One region of the Methylophaga sp. UBA678 genome, then DNA from elsewhere that is predicted to be linked to it. Evidence: riboswitches for the same ligand, from Rfam matches in the RefSeq annotation. Region 1 holds a riboswitch; the other holds the start of a gene.
What was found. A riboswitch is a leader RNA that binds a small molecule or an ion and turns the genes downstream of it on or off. The one in region 1 is predicted to bind cyclic di-GMP.
Positions count from the first base shown of each region.

Region 2: linked by a shared signal. The riboswitch ahead of B3014_RS04545 (VPLPA-CTERM sorting domain-containing protein) and the one ahead of B3014_RS11285 (VPLPA-CTERM sorting domain-containing protein) in region 1 are both predicted to bind cyclic di-GMP.

Region 1 covers NZ_DBNG01000021.1:104,688-112,703, forward strand. Annotated here, with positions in the region: gene acpS (holo-ACP synthase) at 1-215, shown strand, start outside; gene cysM (cysteine synthase CysM) at 215-1,099, shown strand; gene B3014_RS11270 (hypothetical protein) at 1,102-3,168, shown strand; gene B3014_RS11275 (YdbL family protein) at 3,178-3,786, shown strand; gene rlmD (23S rRNA (uracil(1939)-C(5))-methyltransferase RlmD) at 3,870-5,204, shown strand; cyclic di-GMP riboswitch class I at 5,432-5,510, shown strand; gene B3014_RS11285 (VPLPA-CTERM sorting domain-containing protein) at 5,528-6,109, shown strand; gene B3014_RS11290 (DNA alkylation repair protein) at 6,163-7,272, shown strand; partial or broken gene B3014_RS11295 (SulP family inorganic anion transporter) at 7,747-8,016, opposite strand, start outside.
Region 2 covers NZ_DBNG01000008.1:145,722-153,737, forward strand. Annotated here, with positions in the region: gene B3014_RS04520 (CGNR zinc finger domain-containing protein) at 184-768, opposite strand; gene B3014_RS04525 (alpha/beta fold hydrolase) at 908-1,045, shown strand; gene B3014_RS04530 (alpha/beta fold hydrolase) at 1,058-1,783, shown strand; gene cysC (adenylyl-sulfate kinase) at 1,849-2,574, opposite strand; gene B3014_RS04540 (type 1 glutamine amidotransferase domain-containing protein) at 2,930-3,487, shown strand; gene B3014_RS04545 (VPLPA-CTERM sorting domain-containing protein) at 3,562-4,224, opposite strand; cyclic di-GMP riboswitch class I at 4,242-4,324, opposite strand; gene B3014_RS04550 (lytic transglycosylase domain-containing protein) at 4,529-6,376, opposite strand; gene sbmA (peptide antibiotic transporter SbmA) at 6,597-7,817, opposite strand; gene B3014_RS04560 (hypothetical protein) at 7,980-8,016, opposite strand, start outside.

The DNA.
Region 1 (8,016 bases):
AAGCCGCCGCTAAAGCCATGGGAACAGGATTTCGGGATGGTTTAAGTTTGCGTCATATCAGCGTCAGAAATAATTCACTGGGTAAACCTGAGTTACAGTTCGAAAAAGTGGGACTGGAACTGAAAGAAAAAATGCATATTGATAAGGCGATGTTAAGCCTGAGTGACGATCATGAATATGCGATTGCTTATGTTGTGTTAATGGAAGCAAATTGATGAAATCTTACCCGACGATTGAAGCGTTTATTGGCCGCACGCCGCTTGTCAGATTACAGCGTATTCCCGGCGAGTCGAGTAATACCATTCTGGTGAAACTGGAAGGTAATAATCCAGCTGGCTCGGTTAAAGACCGACCTGTGGTGAGTATGATTCAGCAAGCGCAGTTACGCGGTGATATCACGCCTGGCGACACCTTGATCGAAGCGACCAGTGGTAATACGGGTATTGCTTTGGCGATGGTGACGGCGATATTAGGGTATCGAATGATTCTGATTATGCCGGAAAACAGTAGTGCTGAACGTCGTGCTTCGATGAAAGCGTATGGTGCCGAACTTGTTCTGACAGATGGTATGGAGTCCGCAAGGGATCTGGCCTTACAAATGCAGAAAGAGGGCAAAGGCAAGGTGCTAAATCAGTTTGGAAACTTTGATAATCCTCTGGCCCATTATGAATCTACGGGGCCTGAAATCTGGGCTGATACCGAAGGTGAAGTTACCCACTTCGTGAGTTCAATGGGCACGACTGGCACAATTATGGGTACATCTCGCTATTTAAAAGAACAAAACCCAGCGATTCAGGTGGTGGGTGTGCAGCCGGCAGAGGGCGCCAGTATTCCAGGTATTCGCCGTTGGCCGCAGGCGTATTTACCTGAGATTTTCGAGCCAGAGCGCATTGATATGACAATAGATGTCACACAAGATGAAGCAGAAACCATGATGCGACGACTGGCAGCTGAAGAAGGTATTTTTGCCGGAGTGTCATCGGGGGGTGCATTAGCAGCAGCTATGAAGATCTCTGAGCAGGTAGAAAATGCGGTGATTGTCAGTATCGTCTGTGACCGTGGCGATCGTTACATCTCAACAGGCGTTTTCTCTGCCTGATAATGAGCTATCTGACGCCAAAGTCAGTTTTCTTATGGCTATGTTTATGGTCATTACCGGTATTCGCTATTAATACGATTCAAATTAGTAGTGAACATAGCTGGGCAGAAAAATTTGATGCGAAAGAACTGAAAACCTATGTTCAACTCACTTCCGGTGATCTGAAGCTATCAGGGACCGCTGCTCAAATCACCTTAGCTGAACCACTTAATCAATTACGCAATGTGACATTTGAGTGTACAAAAGCAGCTTGGTTAACGGATGCCTTTCGTTGTCAGTCAGGTAGTTTACAGTTTTCTCATCCTGAGCTGGGGCAGCAACAAATCCAATTTAGTCTCGATGTCAGTACCGAAGGTGAACAATATGATATCCAGCTAAAAAATCTGAGACTGGATGGCGGTACGGTAAGCCTTGATATTAGTCTTGATGAACAGCATTGGGACGCGAATATTGATGCTCAGAATATTCCCTTATCAGCACTACAGAAATGGCTACCTCAATTTTTGGATAAACAATACATTGATGTGGTCAACAACTGGCAGCCTCAAGGTCAGATATCTGTTCAAGCACGTCTTGATGGAAACCTGCTGGGAGTATTGTCAGCCACCGCAAAGTGGCAATTAGCTGATTTGGGTTTTAGTAATACGACGGCAAGTCAGGTGGCGGAAAATGTCACAATGCAAGGTGATATCGTCTTACATAATACGGACAATACCTGGGATATTGTTGCTGTATCTTCATTCACCGCAGGCCAGGTTTATAGTGATCCTATCTTTGTCGATTTATCTACTTCTGCCATGGAGTTAAGCATTGAAGGCAAGTATGAATCAGGCTTAAATCACTGGACCTTAGCGGATATTAAGTTAACGCAACCAGAACAATTTACTTTAGAGGCCACTGCTGAAATAACAGATAATATGCCGACTAAGGTTGAAGCGAATGTGACTGTAAAAACGCTATCACCGTTTTATTCCACATGGCTAAAGCCTTTTATGGTGGGCACTGCCGCAGCTGATTTACAATTGTCAGGTCAGGTTTCATCCTCAATAAGTTGGTCTGACAAGCAGCATCAGCTGAGTGCCACGTTGAATAACGTCAGTCTGGTGGATAGTGAGCAGCGTTACAAGGCGGATAAGTTGAATGGTGAACTGGTTTGGACCAATAGTGATAAGCCTTTAAATGGTTATTTATCCTGGCAGCAAGCCAAACTTTATGCTGTCGATATTGGTGCCGGCAGTCTGCATACGCAAACTGTGAAAAATGGCTTTAAGTTAGTAGAAGAAACGACGATTCCCGTATTGGATGGAGAGCTACAAATAAATCAGCTGAGTTTGCAGCAACAAGAAGATAAACAGATAACCTGGTCATTTGATGGCTTGTTGTTACCGATATCCATGGAGAGTTTAACGCAGACACTGGACTGGCCGACAATGCATGGTAAGTTATCGGGCGTTATTCCTCACGTGCGATACCAATCTCAGCAATTAACTATCGATGGGGCACTACAAGTTAAAGTCTTCGATGGTACGACAGTCATTCGCGACTTGCGTTTGACGGATCCTCTCGGCGTATTACCACAACTGTATGCCAATATTGATATCACAGAGTTAGATTTAGCACTGTTAACCAAAACGTTTGATGTGGGAAAAATTACAGGTCGTGTGTCCGGAGCTGTTCATAACTTACGATTGTCTGATTGGAAACCGGTCCAGTTTGATGCCACATTAGAAACGTCTGAAGATAATCCGGGAAAACGTGTCATCAGTCAGCGTGCCGTAGATAATTTAACGCAGGTCGGCGGTGGTGCAACAGGTATGATATCCAGAAGTTTTTTACGTTTTTTTGATGACTTTTCTTATAAACGTTTAGGACTGTCCTGTTATTTACGAAATGATGTCTGTGAAATGGCTGGCATCGAAGATGCTGATCAGGGTTACTATATTGTGAAAGGTGGTGGTGGTTTACCACCATGGATTGATGTGATTGGTTATACACGAAGAGTGGACTGGGCAGATTTATTAGAGCGTATCAAAGCGGTACAAAATAGTTCTGGACCGATAATTGAGTAAGGAGAGGTTATGCAAATCATGAAATGGTTAACGGGGACGGTGTCGGGATTAATGTTGGTCTCGTGCGTGACTATAAATATCTACTTCCCAGCAGCGGCAGCTGAAAAAGCGGCAGATAGAATTATTGAAGATGTGTGGGGACCAGATACAAACCCCGCTGAAACGATTAAATCTGATGATCAGGATAAGCAGTCTTCAGTATCAGATGCCAAGTTGCCATTGGCAATGTCGGTGTTGAACTGGATGGTACCGAAGGCTGAAGCGGCAGGCGCGGATATTAATATCAATTCACCCGCTATCAATGCATTACAGTCGAATATGAAATCACGCCATGAAAGCCTGAAGCCTTTCTATAATAGTGGCGCAATAGGTTTAACTGATGATGGTTTTATTACATTGCGTGATGCGAAGTCGGTACCGTTAAAAGACCGTAATCAGTTAAACAGTCTGATTGCCGCCGAAAATAATGATCGTAAAGCGCTCTATGCTGAAATCGCCAGAGCCAATGGTCATCCAGAATGGCAGAATGATATCCAGCAAACATTTGCACAACGTTGGATTAGTAATGCTGCTAATGGCTGGTGGTATCAACAAGGCGGCAGCTGGAAACAAAAATAATTACATCAGATTGATTATAATAACGATATCCAGTGGTGTGAAAACACCACTGGATTTTTATTTTTCAGAGATAAGAGATAACAATGGCAAGACGTAGCCGCAGACAAAGAATACCGCAAGAGCTTGTGACAGCAGAGATTGAGTCATTATCACATGATGGCAGGGGAATTGCTCGCATCGAAGGCAAAACTGTTTTTGTAGATGGCGCATTAGCCGGAGAAAAAGTGAACTTTCAATATAGTCGGGTTCATAAAAAATATGATGAAGCGCGCACGGTAGAAGTCTTGTCTGCTGCTGATGATCGGGTAGAGGCAAAATGTCAGCATTTTAGTATTTGTGGCGGCTGTAGTTTGATGCATATGTCACCTGAAGCACAGTTGGCTCATAAACAGGCCACATTGGCTGAACACTTTACTCATTTTGGTAACTTAAGCCCTGAACAGTGGTTGGAACCTTTAACCGGTCCATTATGGGGATATCGTCGTAAAGCACGCCTCGGCGTTAAATACGTCGCTAAAAAAGAACAAGTTTTAGTGGGCTTTAGGGAAAAGTCATCGCCGTACATTGCCATGCTTGAACAATGTGAAGTGTTAGATCCACGTGTGGGTCATCGTTTAACGGATTTAGCTTCATTAATTGGTGGATTGGAAGCCTATAACCGCATCGCTCAGATTGAAGTGGCAATGGATGATGAACATGTCGCATTGGTGTTTCGTAATCTGGATGAATTATCCGAGACTGATAAAAATGCATTGATTAGCTTTGGACAAAACAATAATTTATGGATTTATCAGCAACCAGGTGGGCCGGATACCGTGTCTTTATTATGGCCTGAGTCTGCTCAGCTTAGTTACGCACCAGAGCCGGGGTTGAACTTACAGTTTGACCCGAGTGACTTTACGCAGGTGAATGCGGGTATTAACGAAAAAATGATTCAAAGGGCCATGACGCTGCTGGATGTTCAGGATGGAGATCGTATTCTTGATTTGTTCTGCGGGCTCGGCAACTTTACTTTGCCTTTAGCTAAACGGGTGACAGAGGTCGTTGGCGTTGAAGGTGATGCTGCACTGGTACAACACGCAAAAAATAATGCCGCACTTAATGCCTTATCTAATGCCGAGTTTGAGCAAGCGGATCTCACCCAAACAGAATTGAAAGATTATCCTTGGGCACAAAAAGGGTTTAATAAGATTTTACTGGATCCTCCCAGAAGTGGGGCATTTGAAGTGTTGCATCAATTAGCTGCGTTAGGTGCTGAGCGATTGGTATATGTCTCATGTAATCCTGCAACGCTAGCACGTGATGCTGGCGAACTGGTGAACCAGCATGGCTACATTATGGAATCGGCAGGCATTATGGATATGTTCCCACATACCACCCATGTCGAGTCTATTGCTGTATTTGTAAAAAAACGTTAAAAAAGATTAAAAACTGTACCAAAGTACAATTGTTCCGACATAGATATCCTCATATTATGCAATCGTCCGGAATAAGTTGAGTCGGACTTATTTATCCGTTAACAGTGAAGTTATCGGACAAGTAGAGTCGTAATAAGCTGATTTATTTTACTTTTTAGTACCAAAGTACAATTGTTTGGCACATTACAACTCACTAATATCTATCTTGCAGATAGTGATTGCATAATAAACAGATAAGCCAACCTTGGTGTGAGCCATGTGACGGAAAGCCACGGGTCTTTTTTTAAAGATGGCCGGGCTGCATAGTAAACAAGGATAATTCTATGAAATTTTACAAATCGGCTATTTTAGTAGCTGCTATGTTGCTAGGTTTTTCAAGTGTTGCTTCAGCAACATTTTTCCATGGTCACCACCACCATCATGGTGGTTGTGGGGACGATTCATCTTTATGTGATAACCCTGAAACATACTCAGAAACATTTACTGCCTCAGTATCGAACTATTATGAGTTTGGTTATATGGATTTCGATGCTATCACTGACCCTGCAGATTTAGACATTACATCTGCCACACTAAAAATTTCGACAAATGCAAATGGTTGGTGGGATGATTTATATGCTTATACTGATAACTGGTATGGTACTGGTTTGAGCTACTTAGGTTCTCTGGATGGCGGTGTTGAAATGTTCAGCCTAAGCTCAGACTTATTTGACGAAATCCTTGCTGGCATCTCATTCAAGGCTTGGTTTTCAAAATGGAGCGAAGACGTTTTCTGGGCTGAGTTAACAGTGAATGGCGAATATTGCCCACCTGTTAGCGAAGTACCTGTTCCTGCTGCTGTATGGTTACTAGGTTCTGGTTTGATGGGTATGACAGCAATACGCAGACGTAAAAAAACTGCCTAAGCTAAGACAGAATACCGTATGATAAAAGCCGCGATTCCATCGCGGCTTTTTTTATGGCTGAACAACTCAAAAATAAACTTCATATTCCTGCAGTGAAGGAAATCGGCTCTCTGATTCATTCAGTGTGGCCTGATTTTGCTGTAACGGATTTTATTGAGACTGCATCTCTCAAACTAGATGAGCTGGAGCTCAAGGCGCGTGCAGATTATCTTGCGAAGAGTTTGCATGTTTATCTACCTCACGATTATGTTGATGCAATAAATATCTTATTAGAGGCGGCTGAGTCTCTTAGAGATGAACATTTTTCTGGGTGGGCACATTACCTAGCCTGGCCATTAATTGATTATGTTGCTTTATATGGTCTGGAGCATCGCAACGTTTCTTTTGCTGCACTCGAAAAACTCACTTCATTATTTACAGCTGAGTTTGCTATTCGTTTTTTTCTGAAGGCTCACTTTGATGAAACCTATCAGCAAATGCTGTTATGGGCTGAACATGATGATGAACATGTACGAAGATTAGCTTCTGAAGGCATTCGCCCGCGTTTACCCTGGGCACCGCAACTCGCTGAACTACGTCATGATCCCGCTCTTATATGGCCGCTTCTTGAGAAGTTAAAAAGTGATTCGAGTCTATATGTGAGACGGTCTGTGGCTAATAACATCAATGATATGAGTAAAGATCATCCTCAAATGGTTATTGATGTCTGTTCTCAATGGCAAAAAAATGCTTCTGATAATACGAGTTGGGTGATTCGCCATGCGATGAGAAGTCTCGTTAAACAAGGTATAACAGATGTCTATCCGCTATTAGGTTTTAGTCACTCGGTTAATATTGAACAAGCACAGCTTCGCCTTTCTCAACCAGTATTACAGCTTGGAGACACGCTCGTGCTGGAATTGGGCATACTGAGCCATCAGATTCAATACCTTGTATTAGATTACAAAATTCGCTTTGTTGGTGCGGGTGGGAAAATAAGCAGAGAAAAAGTGTTTAAATGGAAAAATATTCACTTAAGTGAAGGACAATATCTTCAGCTCGAAAAACGACATAGCTTGAAGAAGATTTCGACAAGACAATATTACCCGGGCACACATGAGGTTGAGTGTTTATTAAATGGCCAGTGTGTTGCCCGGGCAAGTTTTGAGTTATTGATGCCTTAACTGGATTAGGACATGAGTAGGCCGTAAGCAACAAGTGCTAACCAAGCAACAGACATCACGCAGATTAATGCGGCAAAGTTATCGTGAATGTAGTGTTCGATTTTTTCCATAATAGTTCTCCCCTCTGAAAAGATTCTGCTGTCTAAACAGCGTGAGGTTATTATTTATCTACTGTGGATATCGGGCATTGACCTAGATCAAAAATCAATCACTTGCTGAATCGATGCTAATTTATAGGCATAAAAAAAGCCAGTCTAAGACTGGCCTTTTAATAATACGCTGATTGGCTTAGTTGTGATAAAGGCCGTAAGCAATGAGTAACAGCCAAAATGCAGTAAAGCCCAGAATAATATGTGGAAACTTTTCTATCAGCAATTTATCGATTTTTTTTAACATGTTTTTTTCTCGTAGTTCAATAGGTTATACAATTTTAAACTTATTATTATGGCGCTAAAGATAGCAGTTATTTGGCTTTTATGCCAGCTTGTCATCAGCAATATGATAATGCGGATCTTCCATCACATTGACTTCAATAAGATCCGCTGCATTGTTCAGTAATTGTTTACACTCTTCACTTAAATGTCTCAAATGCAGTGTTTTCCCAGCTTTGATATAACGATCTGCCAACGAATCAATAGCTTCAATAGCGGAATGGTCATAAACCCGCGAGTTTTTGAAATCGAGAATGACGTCATCCGCATCATCATTTTTCGGATCAAATAAATCATTAAAGTTACGCACCGA
Region 2 (8,016 bases), on a different contig from region 1:
GGCAATCTTTAATTAACAAACTCATTAGCAGATGGAGCATAAAGAAATTTGGCATTAAAAACTATCAGCCAAAAGTATGATTTTTGAAAAAAGTGGAATTTTGAAATATTGGAGAGAATAACTGACAAAAGTCTCTTGTAACCATTTGAGTTACGTGGACTCTGCCAGCCATGATTGTAAGATTTATTGGACTTTTTGCTTTCTGTATTTAGCCACTTTATGTCTGTTGCCACAAAGCGCCATACTGCACCAGCGTCTTTTATGTGTTTTGGTGCGATCTAAAAACCACAGTATGCACTCCTCGTGTTCACAGACTCTGACCAGATTAAAATCTACCTCTGCTAATAGTGCAGCGGCTGCTTCTGTTATCGGAGCAAAAACTTGTTCGACCGTATCCTGCTTATAACAACGGTGTTGCTGCCATTGCCCTTCCGCATTTTTTTGCAGACGGACCCAGCTCAGCGATGCATCAAGAAAAGGTTCTAAAGACTTAATACTGTCTAGCGAATCCCCTTTCTTTTTTACCACCAGCTTACGAATGACTTCTCTTAATAATCTTGCAGTCTTGAGTAACTCGCCTTGCTTAAACGTTTTATGTGAAGTGAGCTTAATATTCGCTACAGTTTCCAACCAATAAATAACATCTTCATCCGTTTGCCAAAAATCGTCCTGCTGTTTATTCACGATAGCCACTGTATTCAACATATCCAATACAGGATGATCAGCAATAACAATAGGCTTTCTGGTTATATTTCTAGCGTTGGTCATACCTTCTCACTCAGTTTATTCACATAATATTGTAACCATTAAAACCACGATTTACTAGTTACATGAAAACTCACATACTGCACTGCACATGTAACCTGAAAAGTTACATTTTAGAAGTCACATAATAAAGGAGAGAAGAATGACTAAAAACAGACATCATCCTATTCGTTATAAATTTGTAGAGACTGATGGTGTGAGGTTGTTTTACCGTGAAGCCGGTGATGACAAATTACCCACACTGTTATTGCTACATGGTTTTCCAAGTTCATCACATTAATTCCGTGAACTCATTCCCTTGTTAGCTGATAAGTTCCATATTATTGCGCCTGATTTACCTGGCTTTGGCTTTACTGAGGTGCCTGCTACTCGCCACTACACTTATAACTTTGATAGCTTGGGCGACACATTGGTGAAATTTGTTGATACGCTGAAGCTGGATAAATACGCCATCTACGTATTTGACTATGGTGCCCCTGCTGGTCTGCGTCTGGCATTAGCTTATCCGGAACGTGTAACCGGCTTTATCTCACAAAATGGTAATGCTTATATGGAAGGTCTAGGTGATGCCTGGGCACCTGTTCAAGCATATTGGGATGAACCAAATGCAGAAAATCGTCAGGTGATTCATGATGCTATTCTTAATCTGGAAGGTACGCGCTGGCAGTATGCTCATGGAGTAGAAAATGAGGAGTTGTTAGCACCGGAAGCTTATTATCTGGATACATTTTTATTTGAACGTGCAGGCAATAAAGAGATTCAGTTAGACCTGTTTCTTGACTATCAAAATAACCTGAAAATCTATCCCAAGTTTCAGCAGTTCTTTCGAGACACTCAAATTCCATCACTGATTATCTGGGGTAAACACGATCCTTTCTATATCCCACCCGGTGCAGAGGCTTATAAGCGAGATAATCCAAATGCCGTGGTCGAGTTACTAGAGACCGGCCATTTTGCTCTGGAAACCCATGTTAGCTACATCGCTCAACGTATTCGTGAAGTTATCGGTGACGAATAGTTCTGATATACAAAAGCCGCTAGTTTTTTCTAGCGGCTTTTTTTGTAGCTTTATTTGTGCATAAGTTATTTCATATAGTGCTTTTTAATATAGTTAGTAATGACTTGTGCTGATTCTTCTATACTCAGCTTCTCTGTCTCAATCACAATTTCAGCATGTTCCGGTTCTTCGTACACATCACTGATGCCCGTAAAATTTTTCAACTCACCTTGAAGTGCTCTTTCATAACTTCCGGTTGTATCTCTTTTTTTACAGGTTTCAATATCCGTTTTCACATAAACAACAATGTTATTTTTCACCATATTTCTTAATGCTTTACGTGATTCTTTATAGGGACTAATAAAAGAAGCGACAGTGGAGATGGAATTATTTTGTAACGTTTTGATTAAGTGCCCCACTCTACTTAGATGTCTGTTACGTTCTTCTCTTGAAAAGCCGATGTTAGGAATCAGATCACGAATATCTTTGGAGTCTATTCGTTCGATGGGTATTTGCATTTTTTCTAATTCAGCGTAAACAGCATCTGCGATAACTGTTTTCCCTGAGGCGGGTAAACCTGTAAACCAAAGATTAAATGGTTCAATACGCTTTTTCCCCCATTTGACTTTGTGCCATACTCGTTCATGGCCCCAGTAAAGTGCAATTTTCAATACACTTTCGAGCAACCCAGCCACAATAGCCAGATCGAGCCGACCAAAAAATACATAAACGATAATCACTGTCGTCGTCGTTGCCACAAGGCGCCAAGTTACACCTTTAATAATTGATCGAGTGTTGGTCTCTTTGAACATTCTGATTGCTTCCCTACTTTAATTTTATGTCTAATATCTGAAGTTAGTTTTCACCTGATTATTTCATCACTTCGTTATAGAGAAACACAGCATTATCATCTCAATTTTATAAATGATTTGAATACTTAAATTTGACTTCATATTGAAGATCCATGCTCTGTCGCGATTAATTAAAACTCAAACAAAGCATGATAACCATACATCATGGATAAATAATCGTTCTATCGAATATGTCAGTCAACACGCCAAGAAAATTACTTGGTTTTAAATCGTTCACATTTTTAATCTGAAAAATTCGATTCTATGCATGAACTTTAAACACATTTAGTACCCAACTAGATAAGGAGGATAAGTTATGCAAAATACAACCACCACTCTGCAAGGCAAAAAAATTGCGTTTCTCGTGACCGATGGTTTTGAACAGATCGAATTGACTACGCCTTGGGAGCAAATCAAACTCGCAGGCGCTGACTCGGAACTCATTGCACTCAAAGCAGGGAAAGTTCAGGGCTACAATCATCTCGACAAAGCGGATGCTTTTGGTGTCGACAAAGCTATCTCTGAGGTATCAGCCAGTGATTATGATGGACTGGTATTACCTGGAGGTGTCGCCAACCCGGATGCACTTCGAACTGACTCAAATGTTGTCAATTTTATCCGTGATTTTTTCAGTCTACACAAACCAGTTGCTGCCATATGCCATGCGCCTTGGACATTGGTAGAAGCCGATATTCTTAAAGGTAAGACGCTTACCTCTTGGCCAAGTTTAAAAACGGATATTCAAAATGCTGGAGGCACTTGGCTAGATGAAGAAGTGGTAGTCGATAATGGTCTTGTGACTAGTAGAAAACCCGATGACCTGGATGCATTCTGTAGCAAAGCTATTGAAGAGTTTGCTGAAGGTAAGCATTAGTATGGCTAAATGCTGATCTCGTTGAAAATAGAAAAAAGCCCTGCTGATTTCAGCGGGGCTTTTTTGTGTATAGCTTAGGCTTGTTTACTCTTACGACGTAAACCGACCATGCCTAATATTGCTGGGCCAAACAAGAAAGCTGCTGCAGGGATAGGTACTTCAGAAACGCCAGGCGCTCCACTTTCTAAATTTGAAAAAGCCACTTCACCCAGAGATGTCATGAAGACTGAATTACCGGTTACATCAAACTTAAAAAATTGAGCCGTAACAAAGTTAAACGACAAAACATCGGCAAGATAGTCTTGATTGAGCAGATTTTTTGTCAAAGAAAAAGTCCCCAACGAGACTTCATCTGAAAAAAGTGAATCAGTGGCATATGAAATGGAGACGGTTTTCGTACCAATCGATTCTTCATTCCAAATTGCAATTTTATCTACAGAATAAAGTGCACCAAGATCGTAGATGAGCGTGTCTGTCTTGTTGCCACTTTTTGAAAACCATTCTTTCTGATGAGCTAGGTATGAGTGTTTTGTTGTCGCTGTAAACGAATCAAAATCTGTCGTGCCGCTTGTGTATGTGGCATGAAGTCCAGATTGGTTAATCGTTGTGTAAGGATTATTATTCACAGAAGACTGTGTTTTTGATGTAACTGATTTTGCACCGATGATTGTGCCAGCTGAAACGGCATGAGAGAGGCCCAGTGCAAGAAGGCCGGATAAGAGATGCTTTGCTTTCATGGTAAACACATTCCTGATAGTGCAACCCAGCCCTGATACATTTTTTGCACAGCTGTAGGCTTTCCGTCCCTGACTCACATCAAGTTTGGCCGTTATTTAAATGTTATATTTGCCCAAACGGTAGGCAAAATAAAAATATCAGGAGATTTAATTGTGCACTATTGTACTTAAGTACAATTTACAACTGCACCTGAGATAAAAGTGCATACCTTCAAGAATAGAATCTATTTATTCTGATTTTATTTAATAGAGACAGTTATTATTTCTGAGACAAAGTATAGAAAAACCTGAAGTTATCTTGCCGTTAGTTACCGACCACATAACAGCTTGAAATATCAGGTAGTTGGCCCGAACTGAAGCTGGTGTAGTAACTCCAGAATGTATTATCGATAGAACGTAATCTGGCGGGGGTGTTTTCACTTCGGTAGCGTGCCAACTGACTTGGACCACCGTTGTAGGCGGCATAACTTGCTTTTATCAAATTATCATCACCACCGGGTTGTTCGTGCTCGCCACGGCGGATGGCGTAATCAATCATGTAGTGTGTCAAAATATCAATACCGGCATTCACGTTGTAGTCCACTTCATCAACCAGGCGGTCGAGATCGTAAACCTTACGCCACACCCGACCATTGATCTGCATCATACCCACCGCCCCCACTGCCGAACGCAATACTTGGGGATTTTTAGTCGAACCAGAAAACTGACGCCAACAGGACTCTTTCCATGCTGTCGCCCGAACAAGCGGGTCGAGTCGCTCTGTCAGTCTGGCAGGCATCTTTTTATTATTCGCCAACCATGACTTAGATTGTTCTTGCAATAAGCTGGCAACCAAATCGAGATAATCATCAAGGTTGTCGCGCTGTGGCACCATGCCTTTTAAGGCTTCAGCAGGTGAGATGGTTGCAGCATGGGCGACTGGCATTAACCAGCTACCTAATAAACTCACCGTCTCAACGAGACTTTGTGTCACTTCTATGGTGGTGGCTGCAGACTTCTTTCCAGTATCAAAACCGAACAGGTCACGAAAATCTTCATCCACTTCCAACGGCAATGGCGTAAATCGCGGTGGTGCAGTTCCAGCCAGTAACAAGCGAGCAAGTCTACGTAGGCCATCCCGAGTAATTTCCAGACCATATTCAGGTCCAAGTGCATCTAGTGCACGAAGCGCGTCACCACCAGCAATAAACGCAGCTAGTTTGTAATCGACTTCCAAGCCTGGCGTATCCATTCCTTCAAGCTCACTCATCAGTGGGCGTAAGCGTTCCCACGTGGTTAAAAATAACTCACGAACAGGATCAGACTCGGGGTTATCGGTTGTCAGCGCCTCAGCAATCGCATACCTTGCATCCAGCAAAATGGCGAGCAATTCCATTCTTAACACATGAGAGTCGGTTGACTCAGCCAGTACTGAAATAATTGTAGTCAAGAAGCCATCGAATTCATCTTCAAGCGTTTGCCATTGTGCGGCTTCATCGGCATTCAAAACAGACTCAGAATGTTTAAGGCTCGGGTCAGATGCTCGAACCTGAAAAGCGATCCATGCTTTTAAACCTGTTTCTTCTGTCTGGAGACGTGAAATATGCGTGCGTTGCACCAAGGATTGCTCAACGCTTTGTGTGCTATTTGGCCCTAGTAACTGTTCTATTAAACCATCCAACTCATTAAGCGGCCCACCCAGATCAATTTTCACTGTTTTCATTCGTGGCAGCACCAAGGCATCCGTAATCACCTGTACAGGTTTGCTTAGAATACCGGGGCTATTATTGGGACGAGACAATTCAATCGATGTGGGAATAAACTCTATTGCAAGGCCAGACTCGGTCACTTGAGGCATCAATTTTAATGCCAGACGCCCTTGCCATGGTGTTAACCCTCGGCAGGAACCAAATACTCGGACTCCGGTGGTTGCTACTACAGCCATGTCAACCGACAGGTTGTCATCCTCTGTAGCCACCTTGATATCGGATAAATCAATGCGATTGCATGGATCTTGCCCGAGTGTCGCTTTGCCATTCTCATCAAATTCAAGGACGCGACTTATCGCCGTTTGAAGGTGACTGGTTTCAGCCAGGAGCGGGATTTCAACTTCGCCCGCAGCCAATGCGCTCGAACTGTATAAAATGCAAAGCAACCACCCAATGCGTATCATCTGATATTCCAATGATTAAATGCGTCATGACTTGTCAGTCAATGCCTGAACCAGAATTTGGTTTGCCATATTATGCCGTTCTTTTTTCATAACGGATATGAATTTTATCGTTTAAATTCAATATAAAAATCGCATATCAAAAGCTAGGCATCAGAGCTATCTCGTTAACCGTTACAGATCAAACGCAAAACGTCTCTTAACCGCATTCTCCAGTAATGAATCACGCTAATTCTGGCATCTTCCGTCCCTCAAATGTCGCCTCAAATCCAGCCAGACGTTTATGGATGGATTGCAGCTCAACGATCGTCGCCCAAGAATTGACTAAGTATTGAAATGAGCTTGAGACCTGCCCGAATGCCGTCAGGATTTGTTGCAAGAGACCAAATGTGATGGCTCCGGCGGCAATGGTTGGTATCAAGATCACATAGACAAAAATATTATCGGCCTGCAGATAGCTGTAGCGGAAAATATCGAAATAGCAATAGTGAAAGTAAAGACGGAAATAGTTTTTCCTGACGTTACCGAATAACTCTCTCAGTGTCGGTGGTTGAGCACGATCAGCATTGTCTTCACCATAAACCAGCTCCTTACGATAGGCCGCCTCCACACGCTGGTTTTTGAAATAAAGACCAGGCAACTTAGCACCAGCAATAGCCACTACCAAAGTACCGAAAATTGACCAGGCTAGCGCCGCATTAAATAAAGGGGCCGGTATTTGACCAATCAATGGAAACTCAGTGACATATTTCGACAAGGCAAATAATACGGGTAAGAAAGCAAACAATGTCATCACTGATTCAATGATTTTGACACCCAAGTCCTCAACAATGGAGGCAAAGCGCATGGTGTCTTCCTGGATACGTTGCGAAGCACCTTCGATATTTCTCACTTCTTCCCAACGAGACACATAATAATTATTCATCGCTGTGCGCCAACGAAACACATAATGTTTGACGAAGAAGTTTGTCATCACCAGCACAATAATGGCGACAAAAGCGATTGAAGCGAAATCTATAATCAGTCCATATAAAAGGTCTGAGGTGACACTCCCCTCCTTACTCAGTGCATTTTGCACGGCATCAAAAAACGGACGTCGCCACTCATTAATGGCAACCATGACCTGAACTGAAAAGTAAGTTGTAAACAGAATCAGCTGGGAACCGACAACTGACCACCACTGCCAGCGATGCGGTGAATAAGTGAACCAGAACAAAGCAAAGACAGCAGAGACAAACAGGTAATAACAGTAAAACCAAAGGAACTGGGGTGTCACAAAAAAACCGACGCCGATAACGGGCTCGGTCTCACCATCCGGCAAATTAAATCCTAACCAACGCCCGATATCGTCACCTAATAAATACCAAAAGGCCACCACAATGGCTGTCCAGATAAGTGCTGATAGAAAGAACAGTTTAGGCTGAGGGAAAAAGGAACGAAACACAGAGGTAAATCCTTAAATAAAATTAACAGTTAATTATATCGGGCTTGAACCCAGCAAAAGACATTTTCGACCGAGATGTTATCGAATAATATCCCTATTTGTGCTTATCACTGCATCCATACAAGAACAGCGGTAGCAGAAAAACGTCATTTTGTGTTCGTACTAGCCTACAGGAACAACCTCTTCCACCGTGCATTTC